DNA from 3 places in the Cytobacillus sp. EB106-05-05-XG126 genome. Region 1 is predicted to be linked to each of the others. Evidence: riboswitches for the same ligand, from Rfam matches in the RefSeq annotation. Region 1 holds a riboswitch; each other region holds the start of a gene.

Region 1 (3,276 bases):
CAATGAATTTTCTATTAATCTCGCAATGTATGGTCCTGCATAAAAGACGAGCGGCACTACGGCTGCAGCAGTTCCAATCGATGTTCCGACAATCATTCTGGTGATTGGGATGATCGCTACCATTAAAATGATGAATGGGACTGATCTGAAAATATTAATAATGCTGTTTATGATGTTAAAAACAACGGTGTTTTCCAGCAGATGCCCTTTCCTTGTCACAACAAGCAAAATCCCAAGCGGCAGTCCGATAAGAGCTGAAAACAGCAATGAGAATGCCACCATTTGGACCGTTTCGATTAAGGCTTCGATGATTTTTTCCTGGTTAACTAGCACGTGATGTCACTTCCTTTATTGAAACTTTTTCCTGGCTGATGTACTGAATAGCACGCCTGATTTCACTGTCCGGACCCTGGAATTCGACAATCAGGTTGCCAAATGGTGTTCCCTGTAATTCAGTAATATTTCCAAACAGGACGTTGAAGTCGATATTAAACTTTTTGGCGACCTGAGAAAGCAGCGGCTGCCCGGCAGAGTTTCCGACAAAGTTGATTCTGAATACCTTTTGAAGCCCCTGCTGTTTTTCAATTACTTGCTTAATGGAGTCAGGTATTTGATCATTCATAACCGTGCTGACAAAGTTTTTCGCTGTTTGTGTTTTTGGTGAAGAAAAGACATTGAAGACGGTTCCTTCTTCAATAATTTTTCCTGCTTCGATGACAGCGACACGGTCACAGATTTCCCTGATTACAGACATTTCATGGGTAATGATCAGAATGGTAATGTTGTATTCTTTATTTATTTTTTTCAGCAGCTGCAGGATCGAGCTGGTAGTCTGCGGATCCAGAGCTGAAGTAGCTTCATCACATAATAGAATGGAAGGCTGGGTTGCCAGCGCCCTGGCGATTCCGATCCGCTGCTTTTGCCCGCCTGACAGCTGATCGGGATAACTGTTCGCCTTGTCGGCAAGCCCCACGAATTCTAATAGTTCATGGACACGCTTTTTGATTTTATCTTTAGGGATCTTAGCCAGTGTGAGCGGCATCGCCACATTGGCAAACACGGTTTTGGAGTTTAAAAGGTTAAAATGCTGAAAAACCATCCCGATGTTTCTTTTCACTTCACGAATTTCTCTTACAGATAAAGCCGTCAGATCATGTCCGCTGACAATGACCTTTCCTGAAGTCGGCTTCTCCAGCCAATTGACACAGCGGATCAAAGAACTCTTTCCCGCACCGCTGAAGCCGATCACCCCGAAAATTTCACCCTTATTAATCTTTAAATCTATTCCATCCAGAGCAGCTACCTGCTGACCTCCGCTTTCATAGACCTTCTTTAAATTCTGAAACTCTATCATGCAGCATCTCTCCTTTGATGGTGTCAGGTACCAATACCACTTAAATGAACTGGTATAGGTGCCTGTCACCTTTTGTTATCTAATTATTCCTATGCGAAAACTAAGAATTATATCCTGAAATTTACCCCTTCCGCCAGAAGAGGTTTTTTGAAATCCTCTCCTTATCTTCCAGGCTATTCGCCTGCTGGATTTGGCACAGTGCAGTCTGCCTGCTGCCGAAGCTTCATTGGGCCAGGTCCCTCTGCTTCTCTCGATAAGAATTATTCATATGTTTATGAATAGAATCTTGATGTAGTATTTTTCCGCATAAAACAAAAACCCTCTTCTAAAGAAAGAAGAGGGCAGCATTTATCAATGGTCCTCTTCTTATCTTTCAAGCAATGCTTGCTGGATTTGGCACGGTACACTTTTGTCCGCTGCCGAGGTGTCATAGGGCCAGTCCCTCAACCTCTCTTGATAAGAAGATTTTTACTATGCGGTTGTTAATATGTTTATTACTTTACCATCTTAAAGAAAAGGATGTCAATCATATTTTTCAAATATTTTCACTTGATTCATTTTCATAAATTTCAGTAACTTCTTTAGAGCTATCTTTTCGGTGAATAATCACCACACCCGCTAGAGCGATCATCCCACCCACAATGGATAACATAGCTGGCACCTCCCCCAGCCAAATCCACGCAATGACAAACGCCATTACTGGAGTCAGATATAGAGAGCTCACCGCTTCAGACGCCCCCCCTATGGATGCAAGAAAAGCCAGGGCAATATATGGAATTACCGTCGGAAAAATCCCCAAATAGAGGACACTTAAAGTGGATTCGGCCGAAGCATGAAAGATCTCATTTCCGAGCCCGGGAAGATAAACCAGCATTAAAGCAGTCCCTGCCCATACCGTATACAATGTAAATGACAAAAATCCGTATTTATTAAAATATTTAGTCTGAAATACGAAATAGATGCTTTCTGAAATGGAAGCAAGGAGGACGAATAAAATACCGGTTTGGATCACAAACCCGCCTCCTGTACCAAGCGATATTAGTGCGGCACCCGCAAAACTGACAGCGGAACCAGTCCACCTTGCTCTTCCAAACCTTTCCCTTAAAAATAAAGCAGCCAAAGCAGCCGAAAAGATTGGAGTCATTGAGACAATCAAGCTTGCCGGTCCGGCGCTTACTGTTTTTTCTCCCATATTCAGTGCTGTATGATAAACCGTAAAACCAAGGAATCCCAGCATAAAAATAGCAGGAAGATCCCTTATATCCGGGAGGCGCACCTTCTTTACCAGTGCGAAGACACCAAGTGCAATAGAGCCAATTAATAGCCTGAAAAGGGCAAGGTGTTCCGGGGAGTACGATTCAAGCCCAGCCCGGATTCCCGGGAATGCGGATGCCCAGAGAATGATAATAGAACTATGCGCCCCGATAATCATAAATTTTTTATTTGCCATCTTCATCCCCCTTATCAGCATTTCCAGCCATTATCAGTGCTGCTTTTCAGGATAATCAATAACTGATACAATGTCCTCAACCAATTAGAAAAGAATTTTGCCAGCCAATTTTCATAAAGGCGGTTATATGGATGGATAAAGCACAATTGCCAAAATATCAGCAAGTTATGGAAACGATTAAAGGAAAGATATCCAAAGGAGAATGGCCAATCGGAAGTAAAATTCCAAGCCAGCGGAAACTGGCTGAAGAGTTTGGAGTAAACCGAAGCACCATTATCACTGCTCTGGAAGAACTTGCAGCAGATGGATTACTAGAGGGGAAAACAGGGGTTGGCACTAAGGTTATTAATAATACATGGACTCTGCTCGCTTCAAGGCAGTCTGCCAGCTGGAGTGAGTATATCGATACAGGGATACACAGAGCCAGCGAAAAAATTGTTCAGGAAATTAATGACTTAGAAAATGACCCCGC
Region 2 (3,276 bases), on a different contig from region 1:
AATTCAGGGAAGTCTGATGGAGCATCGGCTAAAGAAGCTCCCTTTAAAGTTAAATCAATCGCCTGGCGGAATGCCAAACCGCCTCCTCTTGCCCCATCCGGATGCCCGTGTACGCCGCCTCCGGCATTGATGACACTGTCTATTCCGAAGTCTTCGAATAGCAATGGCACTAAACCCGGATGGATGCCGGCTGAGGGTACCGGAAAAGTTCTTTTGCAAAAATCCTTCCCAGTCAGGCTATCCGCAATTGATAATGCCTGTGTTTTTTCAAGGGCTACTGACCCATAAGGTGATGGGAAAAGAGACAAGTCTGCCCCTGCATACCTGAGCAGTTTGCCTAAAAGTAAAGGATAGGAGATCCCATAAACACTTGAAGCTGAAAGGGCTCCGCTGACTGCAGGATGTGCCATGATTGGCAGTTCAATCTCATCATCTTCCCTCAAAGCCTGCAATACATCGAGCCCATAAGAGAATACATTGAAAAGAAGAAGATCAGCCCCAAGAATGGATGCCTTTCTTGCCTTATCTCTTAATTCAAACGACCTGCCTGTTAAATTTACAGCATATAAGGTCCGATGGCCCGTTTCTTCATAAACCTGTCTCAACACCTTTTTTCCTTCCTTTATCCGCGCTTCTGACGGTGTAAGGCTGTTTTCAAATAAAATTTCATCGTCTTTTACAAGGTCTATGCCGCCCATAGCCTGTTCCCGCAGCTGTGAAGTCAAAAAATCCATATCTTTGCCGAGCACTCCTTTGAAGATGCTCATCAGAAGAGGCCTGTCATATACATTCAATTTTCCCCTTAACCCTTCAATCCCAAATCGAGGTCCGGGGAAAAAATTTTTTAGTTCATTGGAAAACTGTAAATCCAAAAGTTTAATCTTTCCGTCGAGAGACAGTTTCCCAAAGACTGTTGTTAATATTGCCGGTAAATCCGGACTAAAATTTACAGCAGGATAGGCGATCTTAATAATTGCTGCTGTTTCCTTACTTTTTGCATCTTTTGTAACGGTTTCAACAGAAACGACCCTGCCTTTATGCTTCGCCATCTGCTGCTTTTCAAGCTCCGGCAGATGGGTCCATGATCCCACCGTTAAACCTATAGCAATCTCCTCCGCTTTTTTCTCCGGATTATGTTTTTCATCATGTATTAGGTACACTGCAATAATTTCGCTCATGAATCTTCTTCCTTTCAATATCAAAGAATGAGAAAAATAAAAAACCTCTTCAAATAAGAAGAGGTTAGCATAGCAATCTAACATCTTCTTATCTTTCAGCTATAAGCTGCAAGATTTAGCACCGTGCTTAAGTTTAAGTCGGTTGCCGGGCTTCATAGGGCTAGTCCCTCCGCCTGCTCTTGATAAGAAAACGAAATCTATTATTCAGTTAATTTAGAAATTTAATTAGAATTATGACAGTGCTTAATACTTTTGTCAATTTAATTTTTGAAAAAATTAAAATAGGTCTAATTTTTGCATTCGCCTTACCGCTTCTTTAAGTCTTTCTTCAGATGTCAGCAAACCGGCTCTCACAAATCCTTCTCCAAATTGGCCGAACCCATTGCCTGGTGCAACTGCAATATGCGCTTTTTCCAGGAGATACTCAGAAAACTCTTCAGATGTAAATGATTCCGGGACCTTAAGCCATGCAAAAAAGGAGCCTTGAGGAGCTTGTACATCCCACCCGATTTCCCTGAGACCGGAAATGAATGTATTTCGTCTGGATTCGTAGATCGAATTCAACTCTTTTACACAATCCTGTGAGCCTGACAGAGCAGCTGCCGCAGCTTCCTGAACAGCTCCAAACAAGCTGACGTAAAGATGATCCTGCATCAGGTTCAGTGCTGCAATAACGCTTGCATTTCCAGCGGCAAACCCTACTCTCCAGCCAGCCATATTAAAGGTCTTTGAAAGAGTATAAATTTCAATTCCGACCTCTTTTGCCCCTTCTGCCTGAAGAAAACTTACAGGTTTTTTTTCATCAAATCCAATACCGCCATATGCAAAGTCATGAACGATGCAAATACCATGCTTTCGGCTCAATTCGACTGTTTCCTGAAAAAAATCAATGTTTGCCACTGCTCCAGTAGGGTTATTTGGATAATTAAGAAACATTAATTTGGCTGAATTAAGCTTTTCAGCAGGCAACTCACTGTAAACAGGCAAGAAGTTATTTTCCTCTCTCAGAGGCATTGTTACCATTTTTGCTTTAGCAAGCGCAACTCCTGACCAGTAATCAGGATATCCCGGGTCGGGAACCAATACGCTGTCCCCGGGATTTAAAAGGCATTGAGGAATTTCAACAAGCCCTGCTTTTCCTCCAAAAAGGATGGCTATTTCAGTATCGGGGTCCAAATCCACATTATATTCCCTTTTATAAAAGTCAGCTGCTGCCTTTTTAAAATACGGGTAACCCTGAAAAGGAGAGTACTTATGGTTTTGAGGGTTTTCGGCTGCACTTTGAAGACGCTTGACAATATGCTCCGGGGTAGGCAGATCAGGATTTCCCTGTCCCAGGTTGATGACATCATGACCCTGTTCAAGCTTTTTCCCCACCTTAGCTGTCAATGAGGCAAAAAACTGTTTTGGCAGACTTTTTAATAGTTCTGATTGCGAATAATTAATCAAATTGATCACCTGCTTAAAAAAAATGATTGAAAATATAGTCACAAATGATATAACGTAAATGATAAGTTGTAAAGTAAAATTTAGAAAATTTCTATCTATCGGACTAATCATAACATAAGGAAAAGATGATTGCGGGGGAGTTAAATGAAATTAAAGGTTGCCTGTTTACAAATGGATATTGCCTTTGGAAAACCTGAGAAGAATTTTATAGCGGCTGAAGCCATGATTCATAAAGCGCTCAAGTCTAATCCGGACGTTTTGGTTCTTCCGGAGCTTTGGACGACAGGCTATGATTTGACCAGATTGGATGAAATTGCGGACCAGGATGCAGCCTTCGCACTGGCTTTTTTGAAAGAGATTGCTCAAAAAAATAAGGTCCATCTGATTGGCGGTTCTGTTGCAAAGAAAACAGCTGAGGGCATTTACAATACGCTGCTGATTGTAGATAACAATGGAGACCTTATACATGAATACAGCAAGCTGCACTTATTTAAGCTTATGAATGAGCATCTCTATTTGAAAGGAGGGTCAGCCAGAGGAGAATTTTCTCTGGACAATAGGAAATTTGCAGGAATGATCTGTTATGATATCCGTTTTCCTGAGTGGATACGGTCCCATACAGCGGAAGGGGCAGAAGCTTTATTCGTAG
Region 3 (3,276 bases), on a different contig from region 1:
ATTATTACGCTCGAAAAAGACGGAATAGTTTGATAAAATGCTATCAAAGACGCGCAGAATAGTTGACAATCATTTCTATAAGTGCTAAATTTGAATCAGCCGTTATGCATCGTGTTATATTTTGCTAGCTGCTTTTTCAACCGTTAGGCAATGGTCTGGATGAGTAATGAACGTAAAGTAATAAGCGTGTATATGGTGAATTTACACATGGCTTTTTCTAGCCAATAGGAGGATTTTTTTCATGAAAAACGGTAAAGTAAAATGGTTCAATGCTGAAAAAGGTTTCGGATTCATCGAAGGTGAAGACGGAAACGACGTATTTGTACATTACTCTGCTATCCAATCTGAAGGTTTCAAATCTTTAGAAGAAGGCCAAGAAGTTTCTTTCGAAGTTGTTGAAGGTGCACGCGGACCTCAAGCAGCTAACGTAACTAAACTATAATCGACACACCCATACAAAAACAGCCTGGCCATTAGGTCAGGCTGTTTTATTTTGCGCTAACTTGAATATTCCTCCACCAGTTCCATACCCTATTAGAAAAAGGAAGGTGTATCCAGATGAATTTTGCCTGGCAATCAGTGATTCTGGTTTTAGCAGGAGTTTTGCTTTTACGTGTAGCAGGCAGGAAGTCTATTTCCCAAATGACGCTGGCGCAAACGGTAGTTATGATTTCCATAGGTTCCATTATCATTCAGCCTATCATTGAGACAAGTGTATGGAAGACCATCGTGGCTGCTGGAATCTTTGTTGGATCACTAATTATAATGGAATACTTGCAGGTGAGATACAATTTCATTGAAAAATTTATTACAGGCAAATCCAAAATAGTGATTGAGAATGGGAAACTAAAAACAGCAAATATGAGGAAATTGCGCTTTACAGCAGATCAGCTGGAAATGAGGCTCAGAACCAACGGTATTACTAAAATTTCAGATGTTAAAATGGCTACACTTGAGCCAAATGGACAGCTTGGGTATGAATTAATGGATGATGCAAAGCCTTTGACAGTTGGAGAATTTAAAAAGCTGATGGGAGAAATAATTTTGCAGTCACCCGTTCAGCCTGCTCATCAAGCATCAGATGATATTTTTCAGGAGCTGAAAAAGGGCCATTCCCCGCCGAATTTTAAAGATCTTCACTAGTTTTTAGCCGCATTGCGGCTTTTTATATTTCAATCTCCGTCTTTCCCCCTTTAAGCATTATTCAAATTCAAATTCCATTAAGAAAAAAGTACTTGAAGTTTAGCGAGTTTCCTGTATAATTTTCAAACGTGAGTTATTTTAGAATAATTTAATACTATTCACTTATCAAGAGAGACGGAGGGGCTGGCCCGAAGATGTCTCGGCAGCGGGCTCTGCAGAGCGCTGTGCCAAATCCAGCAAGCATTGATGCTTGGCAGATAAGAAGAGAACGATTGATAGATCAAGGTCTCTTCTTGCTTGAAGGGGTCTTTTTATTTTGCTTGGAAAATCCATTATTAAAGGAGAATTCAATGAAAAACAAGGGCAATCCATGGGCTTTATTGCCGCTAGCCGCTTTCCTGCTTATTTTTATTGGCAGCGGTATAGCAACTGGTGATTTTAACAGCATACCAATTATTGTCATTGTATCCGCAGCAGCCGGAATTGCGCTGGCAATGAATAAAAAAAAGCCATTCATGGAAAAAGTAGAGATATTCACAAAAGGGGCCGGACATCCTGATATTATATTAATGTCCATCATTTTTATCCTGGCAGGGGCTTTTTCCTCTACGGCTAAAGGAATGGGTGCGGTTGATTCGACTGTGAACCTTGCACTCTCTTTTATCCCGCAGAATCTGCTCATGGTCGGAATTTTTATCATTGCATGCTTTATTTCATTATCGATGGGAACATCAATGGGGACAGTTGTTGCTCTTGCTCCAATTGGTGTAGCCATTTCAGCAGAGACAGATATTACAGTAGCTCTAGCCATGGCAGCAATAATTGGCGGTGCAATGTTTGGCGATAATCTTTCTGTCATTTCTGATACGACGATTGCAGCGGTCAGGACGCAGGGAACGAGAATGACTGATAAATTCCGTGTGAATTTTTTAATCGTACTGCCTGCTGCAGTTCTTACTGCTATAATTCTTGCAATTTTAACAGCAGGTCAGGAAAGCGTCGTGACCAGCGGAGATTTCAACTTCTTAAAAGTAGTCCCTTATCTTGGCGTATTGGCTGCAGCTTTGTTCGGCATGAATGTTATTCTTGTGCTTAGCGGGGGTATCCTTCTTGCAGGCCTGATTGGAATTGCTGACGGCAGCTATACGTTTGTTTCATTCCTGCAGATGATTGCTGAGGGAATGGCCGGTATGCAGACCCTTGCGATTATTGCCATCCTCATTGGCGGATTGGTGGAGATCATCCGGGTTAATGGAGGAATAGATTACTTGCTTCACATGGCTACCAGCAAAATAAAATCCCGCAGGGGAGCAGAATTTGGTATTGCGTCGCTTGTCTCTGTGACAAATCTATCTACAGCCAATAATACTATTGCCATCATTATTGCAGGGCCGCTTGCCAAAAAAATTGCTGACCAATATGAGATTGACCCGCGTAAATCAGCAAGTATACTTGATATATTTGCCTGCTTTGTACAAGGGACTATCCCTTATGGAGCACAGATGCTCGCTGCTTCGGGGCTCGCTGCCATTTCGCCGGTGAGCATCATGGCATATTCCATTTATCCAATATTAATTGGCATTTGCGGTATTATTGCCATTCTGATCAACTTTCCTAAGTTAAAAAGCAATAAATGAGAGCCTGCCGGGCTCTTTTTTCTTTGAACAATGCTGTGTTTTAAAAATAATTGATGATATAATTAGAACGAATGTTCTGTAAAATGTTGCTGAGCCACTGCCGTTTTTTGATTTGGTATAATGGTAACATTGCAGAAAGAATCTCAGGCAAGGAAAAGAGGGTGTTAGATATGAAATTTATCCATACCGCTGATTGGCATTTGGGCAAGCTGGTCCATGGTGTATATATGACCGAAGATCAGCGTCATTTTTTACATCAATTTATTAATGTGGTAGAGGAAGAAAAGCCGGATGCAGTCGTCATTGCAGGAGACTTATATGACCGGTCCGTACCTCCGACTGATGCTGTTGAATTGCTGAATGAAATTCTCTTTAAAATAAATGTAGAGCTCAATATACCTGTGGTAGCCATAGGCGGAAACCATGACAGCGCTGAAAGGCTGTCCTTTGGAAGTTCCTGGTATAAACAAAGCAAATTCTACTTGTCTGGAAAACT

Evidence for each region. Region 1 has a riboswitch for S-adenosylmethionine ahead of AC3WTL_RS14575 (methionine ABC transporter ATP-binding protein). Riboswitches for the same ligand answer to the same signal wherever they lie in the genome.
Region 2: it holds a riboswitch for S-adenosylmethionine, as region 1 does, so the genes downstream of both, AC3WTL_RS08955 (2,3-diketo-5-methylthiopentyl-1-phosphate enolase) here and AC3WTL_RS14575 (methionine ABC transporter ATP-binding protein) in region 1, are expected to answer to the same signal.
Region 3: it holds a riboswitch for S-adenosylmethionine, as region 1 does, so the genes downstream of both, AC3WTL_RS06360 (Na+/H+ antiporter NhaC family protein) here and AC3WTL_RS14575 (methionine ABC transporter ATP-binding protein) in region 1, are expected to answer to the same signal.

The regions. Positions count from the first base shown of each region.
Region 1 covers NZ_JBYTDU010000003.1:321,098-324,373, reverse strand. Annotated here, with positions in the region: gene AC3WTL_RS14580 (methionine ABC transporter permease) at 1-333, opposite strand, end outside; gene AC3WTL_RS14575 (methionine ABC transporter ATP-binding protein) at 323-1,354, opposite strand; SAM riboswitch class I at 1,513-1,614, opposite strand; SAM riboswitch class I at 1,718-1,817, opposite strand; gene AC3WTL_RS14570 (DMT family transporter) at 1,890-2,804, opposite strand; gene pdxR (MocR-like pyridoxine biosynthesis transcription factor PdxR) at 2,936-3,276, shown strand, end outside.
Region 2 covers NZ_JBYTDU010000001.1:1,804,245-1,807,520, forward strand. Annotated here, with positions in the region: gene AC3WTL_RS08955 (2,3-diketo-5-methylthiopentyl-1-phosphate enolase) at 1-1,178, opposite strand, end outside; SAM riboswitch class I at 1,264-1,367, opposite strand; gene AC3WTL_RS08960 (pyridoxal phosphate-dependent aminotransferase) at 1,455-2,627, opposite strand; gene AC3WTL_RS08965 (carbon-nitrogen family hydrolase) at 2,772-3,276, shown strand, end outside.
Region 3 covers NZ_JBYTDU010000001.1:1,270,153-1,273,428, reverse strand. Annotated here, with positions in the region: gene AC3WTL_RS06370 (cold-shock protein) at 242-442, shown strand; gene AC3WTL_RS06365 (DUF421 domain-containing protein) at 559-1,143, shown strand; SAM riboswitch class I at 1,303-1,407, shown strand; gene AC3WTL_RS06360 (Na+/H+ antiporter NhaC family protein) at 1,494-2,780, shown strand; gene AC3WTL_RS06355 (exonuclease SbcCD subunit D) at 2,951-3,276, shown strand, end outside.